3 regions of the Pelosinus sp. sgz500959 genome follow, and region 3 is predicted to be linked to each of the others. Evidence: riboswitches for the same ligand, from Rfam matches in the RefSeq annotation. Region 3 holds a riboswitch; each other region holds the start of a gene.

Region 1 (3,266 bases), on a different contig from region 3:
AAATTTAGCTTGGAAAGTTTTGAAGAATTATATCAAATGCTTAGTCAACAAAAAAATAAAGCCTTAGCTGAGGATGTTATTGATGCATTAACAACGAATGAAACTCTCTGGTTTAGAGAAAAAACTCCATGGGAATTCATGACGGAGACTTTATTAGAACGTTATATACAAGAGATTAGACAAGGTAAACGCTTTCGAGTTAGAATTTGGAGCGCTGCATGTTCTACAGGTCAAGAACCTTACTCTATTGCTATGTGTATTGATACGTATTTAGAGCGACATGGAATTAAGGATATTACATTAGGACATTTTGAGATCTTGGCGACGGATATATCAAGTACTGTATTGCAAATGGCTAAAAGAGGTAAATATGATAGTATTTCTATGGCCCGTGGACTTGATCCTAGTTATCGTGATCGTTATTTTAGGCAAGAAGGAAGGACTTGGGCGTTAGATGAAAAAATAAAAAATGCTGTTCAGTTTGTTCAGTTTAATCTGCAAAAAAGTTTTAGTAATTTTGGTAAATTTGATTTGGTATTTTGCAGATATGTTGCTATTTATTTTTCTGAGAGCTTTAAAAAAGAGATTTTCAAGAAAATATCCTTCTCTTTAGTACAAGATGGAATTTTGATTTTAGGTAATTCGGAAGTGTTTTTTGACTATAAGGAAGATTATGATGTCAAGCAGTATAAAAATACCGTTTTTTATAGAGTAAGGGGTGGTAAAGGATGAAAATATTATCTGTTGATGATTCAGCTATTATTCGGAAAATAATTCGCAATGGTGTAGAATTATTAGATTATGAATTGTTAGAAGCAGGAGATGGTATGGAGGCACTTGCTATGTTAGAGCAATCCACCGACAATATAAAATTAATTTTATTAGATTGGAATATGCCAGGCATGGATGGATTAGATTTTTTACATAAGATAAAAGAAACTCCATCCTTGAAACATTTACCAGTGATGATGGTTACAACAGAAAGTGAAAAAGAAAATATTATAAAAGCCATTCAGGCTGGGGCTATCAACTATATGGTGAAGCCCTTTAGTATAGAGGAATTAATTAAGAAAATTATTGAGTGTATTGGGGAAGGGGTATAGGGTTATGGAGCGCAAAGTAGCAGAAGATTTTTTGCAAAAGTGCTTAGCTCAAGCTGTTTTTGATGTATTTGGCATGATGGCTGGTATGGAAACTTGCCATGTGACTAAAAATATCGATAACTGCCAGCCAAGTAGCGGTGATATTACAGGGGTCATGTTTATTCAAGGGATCAGGAATGCCATGTTGCATCTGACTCTTAATAAAGAGCATGCCGCCATGATTGTTTCTTATATGACAGGAAATAGTCCTCTTGAGTTACTTGATGATGAGCTGTATGATGGGGTTGCTGAGATGGTGAATATGATTGCTGGTCGAGCTAAAGCTTTACTGGCAGGTACGAATAATCACTATATGATAACACCACCATTTACGATTGTGGGCTTGAATCATTTTATCGTGTACAAAAAAGAAGTTTCAAAAATAAATATGAAATTTACTGCAGGTGAGACTGAATTATATTTGGGACTTACGTATTTGTAGAGCTATAGTTGAGAATATAATTCAAGTATGGTAAGATGAATCGGAAAGAATAGTCCATTATGACCCTTTAACCTGATCTGGATAATGCCAGCGTAGGGATCGTGATCAGGTTTTGTTTGTTGCAAAAGCTCATCCTTACGGATGAGCTTTTAATTTTTTTGATTCCAAGCAGGGGTACTAAGGTTTGGAGCAAGCCAAGTCTTTTCTTATAATATAAAGGGGGAATTGATATGAAGAAAGTATTGACAATAGCAGGTTCAGATTCCAGTGGCGGCGCAGGAATTCAGGCAGATTTGAAATCCTTTTCGGCCCATGGAGTGTTTGGCATGAGTGTCATTACAGCGGTAACAGCACAAAATACTCAAGGTGTATTTGCAGTGCAAGATATTGATATTCATGTGATTGAAAAACAAATCGCAGCTATTTTTGACGATATTAAAGTCGATGCAGTAAAGATCGGGATGGTTTCTCGGACCGAAACCATTCGGACGATTGCTGCTGGACTGGCCAAGTATAAGCCACAGAATATTGTAATTGATCCAGTGATGATATCAAAAAGTGGTTATTATTTATTACAGCCAGATGCAGTTGATGCTCTGTTAACAGATTTATTACCACTCGCTACCATTGTAACGCCTAATATACCGGAAGCAGAAGAAATTGCTCATATGAAAATCGACAGTCTGAAGGAAATGGAAGAAGCAGCGGCGATCATCCATCGCCTTGGGCCTAGCTATGTCTTATTAAAGGGTGGACATCGAGTTGGAGATGCGACTGATATTTTATTCGACGGTACGAGTTATCACTATTTAGAAAGTAAGCGTATTGAGACCCAAAATACCCATGGTACAGGTTGCACACTTTCGGCTGCCATTGCTGCTAATTTGGCGAATGGATGGACTGCTGATGAGGCCGTTGCACGTGCCAAGGAATATATTACCACAGCTATTGAACATTCATTTGCCATTGGTAAAGGGGTAGGTCCAGTGCATCATTTTTACAATTTATATCAAAAGGCAGGTATGTTATCGAATGAGTGAAAATAGTTTGCTAAATTTTAATCATTATCTTTTCTTATGGTTTGGCGCAGCCGTATCCATTGCGGAAATTTTAACAGGAGGGCTTTTAGCCCCTCTTGGCTTTCAGAGCGGATTAGCAGCTATTCTGATTGGCCATTTAGTCGGGACTAGTCTTTTGGTATTCGCTGGAATGATTGGTACCCAAGAACGCATTCCGGCCATTGTATCGACTCGTATTTCTTTTGGTATCTATGGTTCTTATCTTTTCTCGGTACTTAATGTTTTACAGTTGGTTGGCTGGACGGCAGTGATGATTATTTCAGCAGCGAACTCAGCCAATGAAATTAGTAAAGTCATGTGGGGAATGGATGGACTTCAATTATGGAATCTAATAATTGGAGGACTTGTAGTCTTATGGATCGCTCTTGGGCGAGAAGGTGGTCTAAAGAAAGCCAATATGGTGGCTGTTGTTCTTTTATTTGGGGTAACTGTAGTGCTTAGTACTGTCGTTTTTCAAGATAATACAGTTTTTAGTAAACCTGCTGTAGGTGGCTTATCTTTTGGTGAGGCTTTGGAACTGAGTGTCATCATGCCTTTATCCTGGTTGCCACTGATTGCTGACTATACTCGATTTGCTAAAAATAAAAAGAGTGCAGCGATAGG
Region 2 (3,266 bases), on a different contig from region 3:
AAAATTATAGTCAGTTACAAAAAGAAATGGGGTATTAGGAAAATAAGATGAGAAACACCTAAATAAGGAATTTGGTTGTATAATAGTTAGTAAAGACTATATAATATTTACATAATCAAAATGGAGGAGGCTGAATCAATGAGTATACATATTAATGCTGAGCAAGGTGATATCGCAAGTACGGTATTAATGCCAGGAGATCCACTAAGAGCAAAGTTTATTGCAGAAAAATTTTTACAGAAGGCTGTTTGCTATAATGAAGTGCGGGGCATGTACGGATACACTGGTTTTTATAAAGGAAAAAGAATTTCAGTTCAAGCATCGGGTATGGGAGTGCCATCAATATCCATTTATGCTCATGAACTCATTACTAGTTATAATGTGAAAAATATTATTCGAATTGGTACATGCGGTTCATTGCAAGAAAACGTAAAAATAAAAGATGTGATCATGGCGATGTCTGCATCCCATGATTCTAATATCAATCTACAACGTTTTGAAGGCATGACTTATGCGCCTACTGCAAGTTTTCAGCTTTTGGAGAAAGCCTATCATACAGCACAAAAGCTAGGTATTGAGGTTAAGGTTGGCAATATCTTCACAACAGATACCTTTTATCATGATAATCCTACGGATTGGAAACGTTGGTCTGATTTTGGTGTTCTTGCTGTTGAGATGGAAACAGTAGGACTCTATACATTAGCAGCGAAACATGGTATTAATGCCTTGACCATTCTAACCGTGAGTGATAGTTTGGTCACTGGCGAAGCCACTACAGCAGATGAACGTCAGACTACTTTTACGCAAATGATGAATATTGCCCTGGAAATGTCTGAATAAAATAATCTGCTTTACTAATTGTGATAAATGAATTATGATTTAACTAATTAAATAAGATGCTAGGGGGGCCTAATGGCTGAGAAGGATGTTCCTGACCCTTTGAACCTGACATGGTTAATACCATCGTAGGGAAGCTGCTTTGTATATTTTTTTTATATTGAGCGAACAAGCTTATCCTCTGTGGATAAGCTTTTTTTCCTATTAGAAATCATAGTGAAGTTATACTCGGGATCAGATTTTTATTTTTTGTAGATCGATAAGGCATGTCAGCGTTTCTCTTATTTAAAATTCCTTAAATCATGAATTTTGTGAGGTGAAAGATTTGCAAGTTGTATTGAATGGCAATCAAGAAATGTTGGAAAGAAATTTATCTTTATCGGAATTTGTAGAACTCAAAGGACTCAATCCAGAAACAATTATTGTTGAGTACAATGGGGAAATCGTAAAAAAAACAGAATGGTCAGCTATTGTTTTAAAAGATGATGATTGTTTAGAAGTACTGAATTTTGTTGGAGGAGGCTGAGGATATGAGTGATGCCTTAATAATTGGTGGGAAAAGTTTGCAGAGTCGATTATTCATTGGTACAGGTAAATATTCTACAGATGAGATGATTCCTGAAATAGTAAAAAAATCTGGATCAGAAGTCATTACTGTAGCCTTACGTCGGGTTGATTTTAATTCTTCTACTGGAAATGTGATGAATCATATTCCCTCTGGTATGCAATTATTACCCAATACATCTGGAGCTAGGAATGCGCAAGAAGCAATACGTATTGCACGTTTAGCTAAAGCAGCAGGATGTGGTAATTGGATTAAAATTGAGGTGATATCCGATAACAAGTACTTACTGCCTGATGGTTATGAAACGATCAAAGCGACTGAAGTTTTGGCAGCAGAAGGATTTGTGGTTTTGCCTTATATCAGTCCAGATTTGATGGTTGCAAAGAAACTTGTTGAAGTAGGTGCAGCAGCAGTGATGCCACTTGGTGCGCCAATTGGTACAAATCGCGGTCTTAAAACGAAAGAGTTATTAAAAATATTAATTGAGGAAATATCCTTACCTGTCATTGTTGATGCTGGTATTGGTAAACCTTCGGATGCCTGTGAAGCGATGGAAATGGGAGCGGCAGCTTGCTTGCTTAATACTGCAATTGCGAGTTCTAATAATCCAGGGCTCATGGCTGAAGCTTTTGGTATGGCGGTCATTGCAGGACGCAAAGCTTATTTAGCTGGGCTAGGAGGAACTCATCAATATGCGAGTGCATCATCACCTCTTACTGGATTCTTAAATGACTAAGGGGGAAACTATGAGTTTTTATGATGAATATGTACAATATTCCAATGATGATATCGATGCAGTATTAACAGGTACAACATCGGATCAAGTTGTAAAGATTATTGGCAAAGATCGATTAACAGTCATGGACTTTTTAGCTTTGTTATCACCTGCCGCTGAAGAACATTTAGAATTGATGGCGCAAAAAGCTCATCAGTTAACTAGGCAAAATTTTGGACGTGTCATTTTCTTATTTACACCAATCTATTTGTCGGACTACTGTACAAATAAATGTGTTTACTGTGGTTTTAATGTAACCAACACTTTTACGCGGAAAAAACTGACTCTTGAAGAAGTGGAAAAAGAAGCTCAAAGTATTGCTGCTACGGGGCTTAAACATATTTTGTTTTTGACAGGTGATGCTCCGAAGATTGCTGGCGTTGCTTATATGAAAGAGTGTATTAAAATTTTGAAAAAATATTTCTCTGCCATCGCTATTGAAATATATGCTATGGATAAGTCGGAATACGAGGAATTGGTCGATGCCGGAGTCGACAGTATGACAATGTTTCAAGAAACATATGATCCGCTTTTATATGATCAATTGCATTTAGCAGGTCCTAAAAAAGATTATCGTTATCGTCTCGACGCACCGGAGCGGGCTTGTCAGGCGGGGATGCGATCTGTCAATCTTGGTGCATTGCTTGGTCTTGATCAGTGGCGGCGTGATGGTTTTTTTGTAGGCTTACATACCAATTATATTCAAAATAAATATTCAGATGTGGAAGTAAGTCTTTCTTTGCCGCGCATACGCCCGACCATGGGGCAATGTGAAACTGGACTTACTGTAAATGATAGAAATATGGTACAAATGATGACAGCTTTTCGTTTATTTATGCCGCGCGCTGGAATTACTCTTTCTACACGTGAAAATGCACAGTTTCGTGATCATGCAATTAAACTTGGAGTCACAAAAATGTCTGCAGGGGTCAATACCGCAGTTGGCGGTCATACGGAAAGTCAAGAAAATTCAGGTCAGTTTGCAATATCGGATGAACGAAGTGTTGCCCAAATGTGTGAAGCTATATTGCAACTTGGATACCAACCAGTATTTAAGGATTGGCAAGCAATATGATGAATCATCTTACG
Region 3 (3,266 bases):
TTTTAAAAAATGAACCCGCTAATTCCCTAGCTTGAAAGGTAATTAGCGGGTTCATTGTGATTTTTAGAGAATTTTTTCCATTCCATCATGACCAAGGCGCTCTAAGATTCAAATGGAGCTAAAGCTCTACCTGAATCAAGCCTTCTTTATCATAGAAGCTCACGTTAACGTACATCTTATTTTTTTCTTAAGATTATAGTCTGATAGGCTAAATATAGAGTCTAAGAGTTTTGTCCTAAAGGTTCCAGTCCCTTTTCGATTCGTTGAAAGTTCGCCGCATATCCCCATGAGCGCTACCGCTAATATCGTTCCACCTATGATGTTTTTATTTGAGATAAAGGCTGCAGTTAAGACATTTAGCATACAACCCGTTCCTGTTACCATTGAAAGCATTTCACAGCCATTTTCAATAAGATAGGTATCCGTTCCATTCGTTATAATATCAATCACTCCTGTTGCTGCCACAACGGAATCTGTTTGTAACGAAAGAGACTTTAACATTGCGATGCTAGTCAACATCGTATCATTCGTAATAGAATCCTTTTCACCGACATCAATTCCTTTTGCACTGCTTTCCATACCATAGAGTGCTTTAAGTTCTGACATATTGCCTTTGATAACGCTTGGATGACATTCTAAAATAAAGTTTTTTGCAAAATCAAGGCGAAGGGTACTGCATCCGACTCCAACAATATCAATAATAGAGGGAATATCTTTCTCAAGAGCAGCTTTGCCGGAAAGCATTATTGATTTCATACGAGTATCATTTATGTTTCCAAGATTTACGGCTAGTGCTTGGGAAAAGGTTGTGATTTGGGACACTTCAGCAGGATGTTCCGCCATGATCGGTTTTGCGCCGACAGCAAGTACAACATTAGCGCAGTCATTGATGGAAATATGATTTGTTATACAGTGAATCAGTGGTTTTTCAACCTTGACCTTATGTCTTATATCCAATAGATCAGTTATGTTATATGCTTGGTTTGTCATAAATCTTCGCCCCCAAGCTTTTTTGGAAATTGGCAAGCATACCTGATTTTCTTAGGGAAGTAAGGAAAAAATATGCAATGGTTCCGCCAATCAGCGTTCCACAAATAAATAAGGGAACATAAAACAACCATGTAAGCCCCGTTTTTCCGTAGATGAAGGCCATAACTGGGTAGGAAACAATAGCTCCAATGATACCTGTTCCAATAACTTCGCCGATAACAGCATAAAGTAGTTTCCCCTTCGACATTCTGTAAAAAATTCCTGACAACATTGCGCCGAAAACTGCACCAGTTAGAGCCAAAGGGGGGATACCCATAAGCATCATTCGGATTACACCTATTAATGTTGCACAAAGCAGGGCATACCAAGGACCAAGCAAGACAGCACATACGATGTTAATAAAATGAGCCATAGGACACATTCCTTCGATACGTAAAAGGGGGGAAATGACCACCCCAAGTGCAACTAGCATTGATAGCATGACGAGTTTTAAAAGATCAGATTTTCTTCTCATAAAAAATACCTCCTAAACAATATTTATTTTAAGCACAAAAAGGCTTAAATGCCTAATGGTTGACAGAATATGTCATACAGGCAGATTAATATTGTTTGAAGGTATATTTTTCTATAGCCAAATAGCATCCCCCTGTATGTCATAAAACATACCAGTTCGGTCGAAGCTGAAAAGCTTCCTCTCATCTCGAAACACGAGCTCCCTCGCTATTTAGTTGTCTTTTTATTTAAGGTGCAGGACGCTCCTCCTCCACCACAATTATTCTTTTAGCATAGTTAGGATCTAATCTTTCTAAAAGATAAATAACAAAAATGGGATATACCAATAACGGCATATCCCATTGTATTTGTAATAACTATAACGTCAAAAACTGCAGTTCCTACGTTGGCATTATCCAAATCAGGTATATGGGTCAAAGTTTGGTTACTTTTTCTCAGCCTGCTCTACAAGCTCCCCAGAGTATTTAATTTAATTGAATTGAATTTTATTCTATCATATAAAAATTTATCAGACAAGCACCTTTCTTTATAATGGGAAAGCCTACCAGCGACGGGTAGCTGTAAGCTGAATGGTGCGCCCTTCATCAACGGTATCATAGTAGTCAGAAGAGGCGAAATCGCCAATAATATAATGCTTGTCCAAGAGGTTATGAACATTAAGAGCGTAACGCCAACTGCCTGTATCATAACGAACGAGGGCATCAGCCAGCCATACTCCGCCTACTTTATGGAGGTTATCATAATCGTAGCGGGAACCGATATAGCGCAGTCCGGCACCAAAGCTCCAGCCTTGCTTTTTATCTTCTGTTGGCGAAGTGGTATCCAGCCAGATTGAGGCACTGTGACGAGGCACGCCTTCGGTATGTAAACCAATTCGTTGTGGATCCGTGTCTTTGGTAATCTTGTTATTAAGTAAAGTATAGGATGCTGTCAAATTCGCGCCTTTGAAAGCAGCAATATTGGCTTCCAGTTCTAATCCTTTAGAAGCTATCTCGCCAGTTTGAATGCTGAAGTTATCATCTACTGGATCAGTAGTCAACACATTTTGTTTGCGCAAGTCAAAAATAGCAGCAGTAAAACGGGCATTGCTATTAGCTGGCTGGTATTGGACACCTAGTTCATATTGGCGGCCAGTGGTAGGAGTGAAAGAGTTGCCGTTTCGGTCGTTGCCGGATTGGGCTTGGAAAGACTCATTATAGCTGATATAAGGCATTACACCGTCGCCAGCATCATAAACTAGACCTAGACGTCCAGTCAAGGCATCCTGATTAGTTCGTGTACGGATACCATTTTTGAGATTGAGTGAATCTTGGTCATATTGATCATAGCGTCCACCAACCAACGCTGTCCAGCGCTTATTGAATTTCAGTTGATCCTGCACGTACCAGCCAGTCTGCTCCGTAGTGGCATTGGTCATAGTTGAAAATGCTGGATTAGTAACGGCCTGGGCAGCCTGAAGAGTTAATAGATCAAGAGCTGGTAGTGAGCCACGCCCCCAGCGGTATTTGCTGTCACTGTGCTGAAAATCAAATCCTAACAAAGTGGTATGAGCAACTGCTCCTGCCGACCACTTTGCCTGAAAGTGGGTGTCAATAGCATTCGTGATAAAATCGCCCTTTATGTTGCGTCCTACTCGATTGAGGGTATGACCATCGCTGTCTAACGTTGAGACATTTGTTATTTTATTTTCATAGGAAAGATCCAAATGGCGAGCCGTTTGGGTTACGGACCAGGTATCGTTGAAGCGGTGTTCTAAGATATAG

The links. Region 3 has a riboswitch for thiamine pyrophosphate ahead of thiW (energy coupling factor transporter S component ThiW). Riboswitches for the same ligand answer to the same signal wherever they lie in the genome.
Region 1: another riboswitch for thiamine pyrophosphate. It lies ahead of thiD (bifunctional hydroxymethylpyrimidine kinase/phosphomethylpyrimidine kinase); the one in region 3 lies ahead of thiW (energy coupling factor transporter S component ThiW).
Region 2: another riboswitch for thiamine pyrophosphate. It lies ahead of thiS (sulfur carrier protein ThiS); the one in region 3 lies ahead of thiW (energy coupling factor transporter S component ThiW).

What each region holds. Positions count from the first base shown of each region.
Region 1 covers NZ_JBGJZL010000005.1:344,196-347,461, forward strand. Annotated here, with positions in the region: gene ACAN52_RS10480 (CheR family methyltransferase) at 1-732, shown strand, start outside; gene ACAN52_RS10485 (response regulator) at 729-1,103, shown strand; gene ACAN52_RS10490 (chemotaxis protein CheX) at 1,108-1,584, shown strand; TPP riboswitch at 1,556-1,700, shown strand; gene thiD (bifunctional hydroxymethylpyrimidine kinase/phosphomethylpyrimidine kinase) at 1,815-2,624, shown strand; gene cytX (putative hydroxymethylpyrimidine transporter CytX) at 2,617-3,266, shown strand, end outside.
Region 2 covers NZ_JBGJZL010000011.1:59,313-62,578, reverse strand. Annotated here, with positions in the region: gene ACAN52_RS16715 (lytic transglycosylase domain-containing protein) at 1-38, shown strand, start outside; gene deoD (purine-nucleoside phosphorylase) at 139-840, shown strand; TPP riboswitch at 892-989, shown strand; gene thiS (sulfur carrier protein ThiS) at 1,163-1,363, shown strand; gene ACAN52_RS16700 (thiazole synthase) at 1,368-2,138, shown strand; gene thiH (2-iminoacetate synthase ThiH) at 2,149-3,252, shown strand; gene thiF (sulfur carrier protein ThiS adenylyltransferase ThiF) at 3,249-3,266, shown strand, end outside.
Region 3 covers NZ_JBGJZL010000019.1:39,119-42,384, forward strand. Annotated here, with positions in the region: gene thiM (hydroxyethylthiazole kinase) at 160-990, opposite strand; gene thiW (energy coupling factor transporter S component ThiW) at 971-1,504, opposite strand; TPP riboswitch at 1,864-1,971, opposite strand; gene ACAN52_RS20145 (TonB-dependent siderophore receptor) at 2,045-3,266, opposite strand, start outside.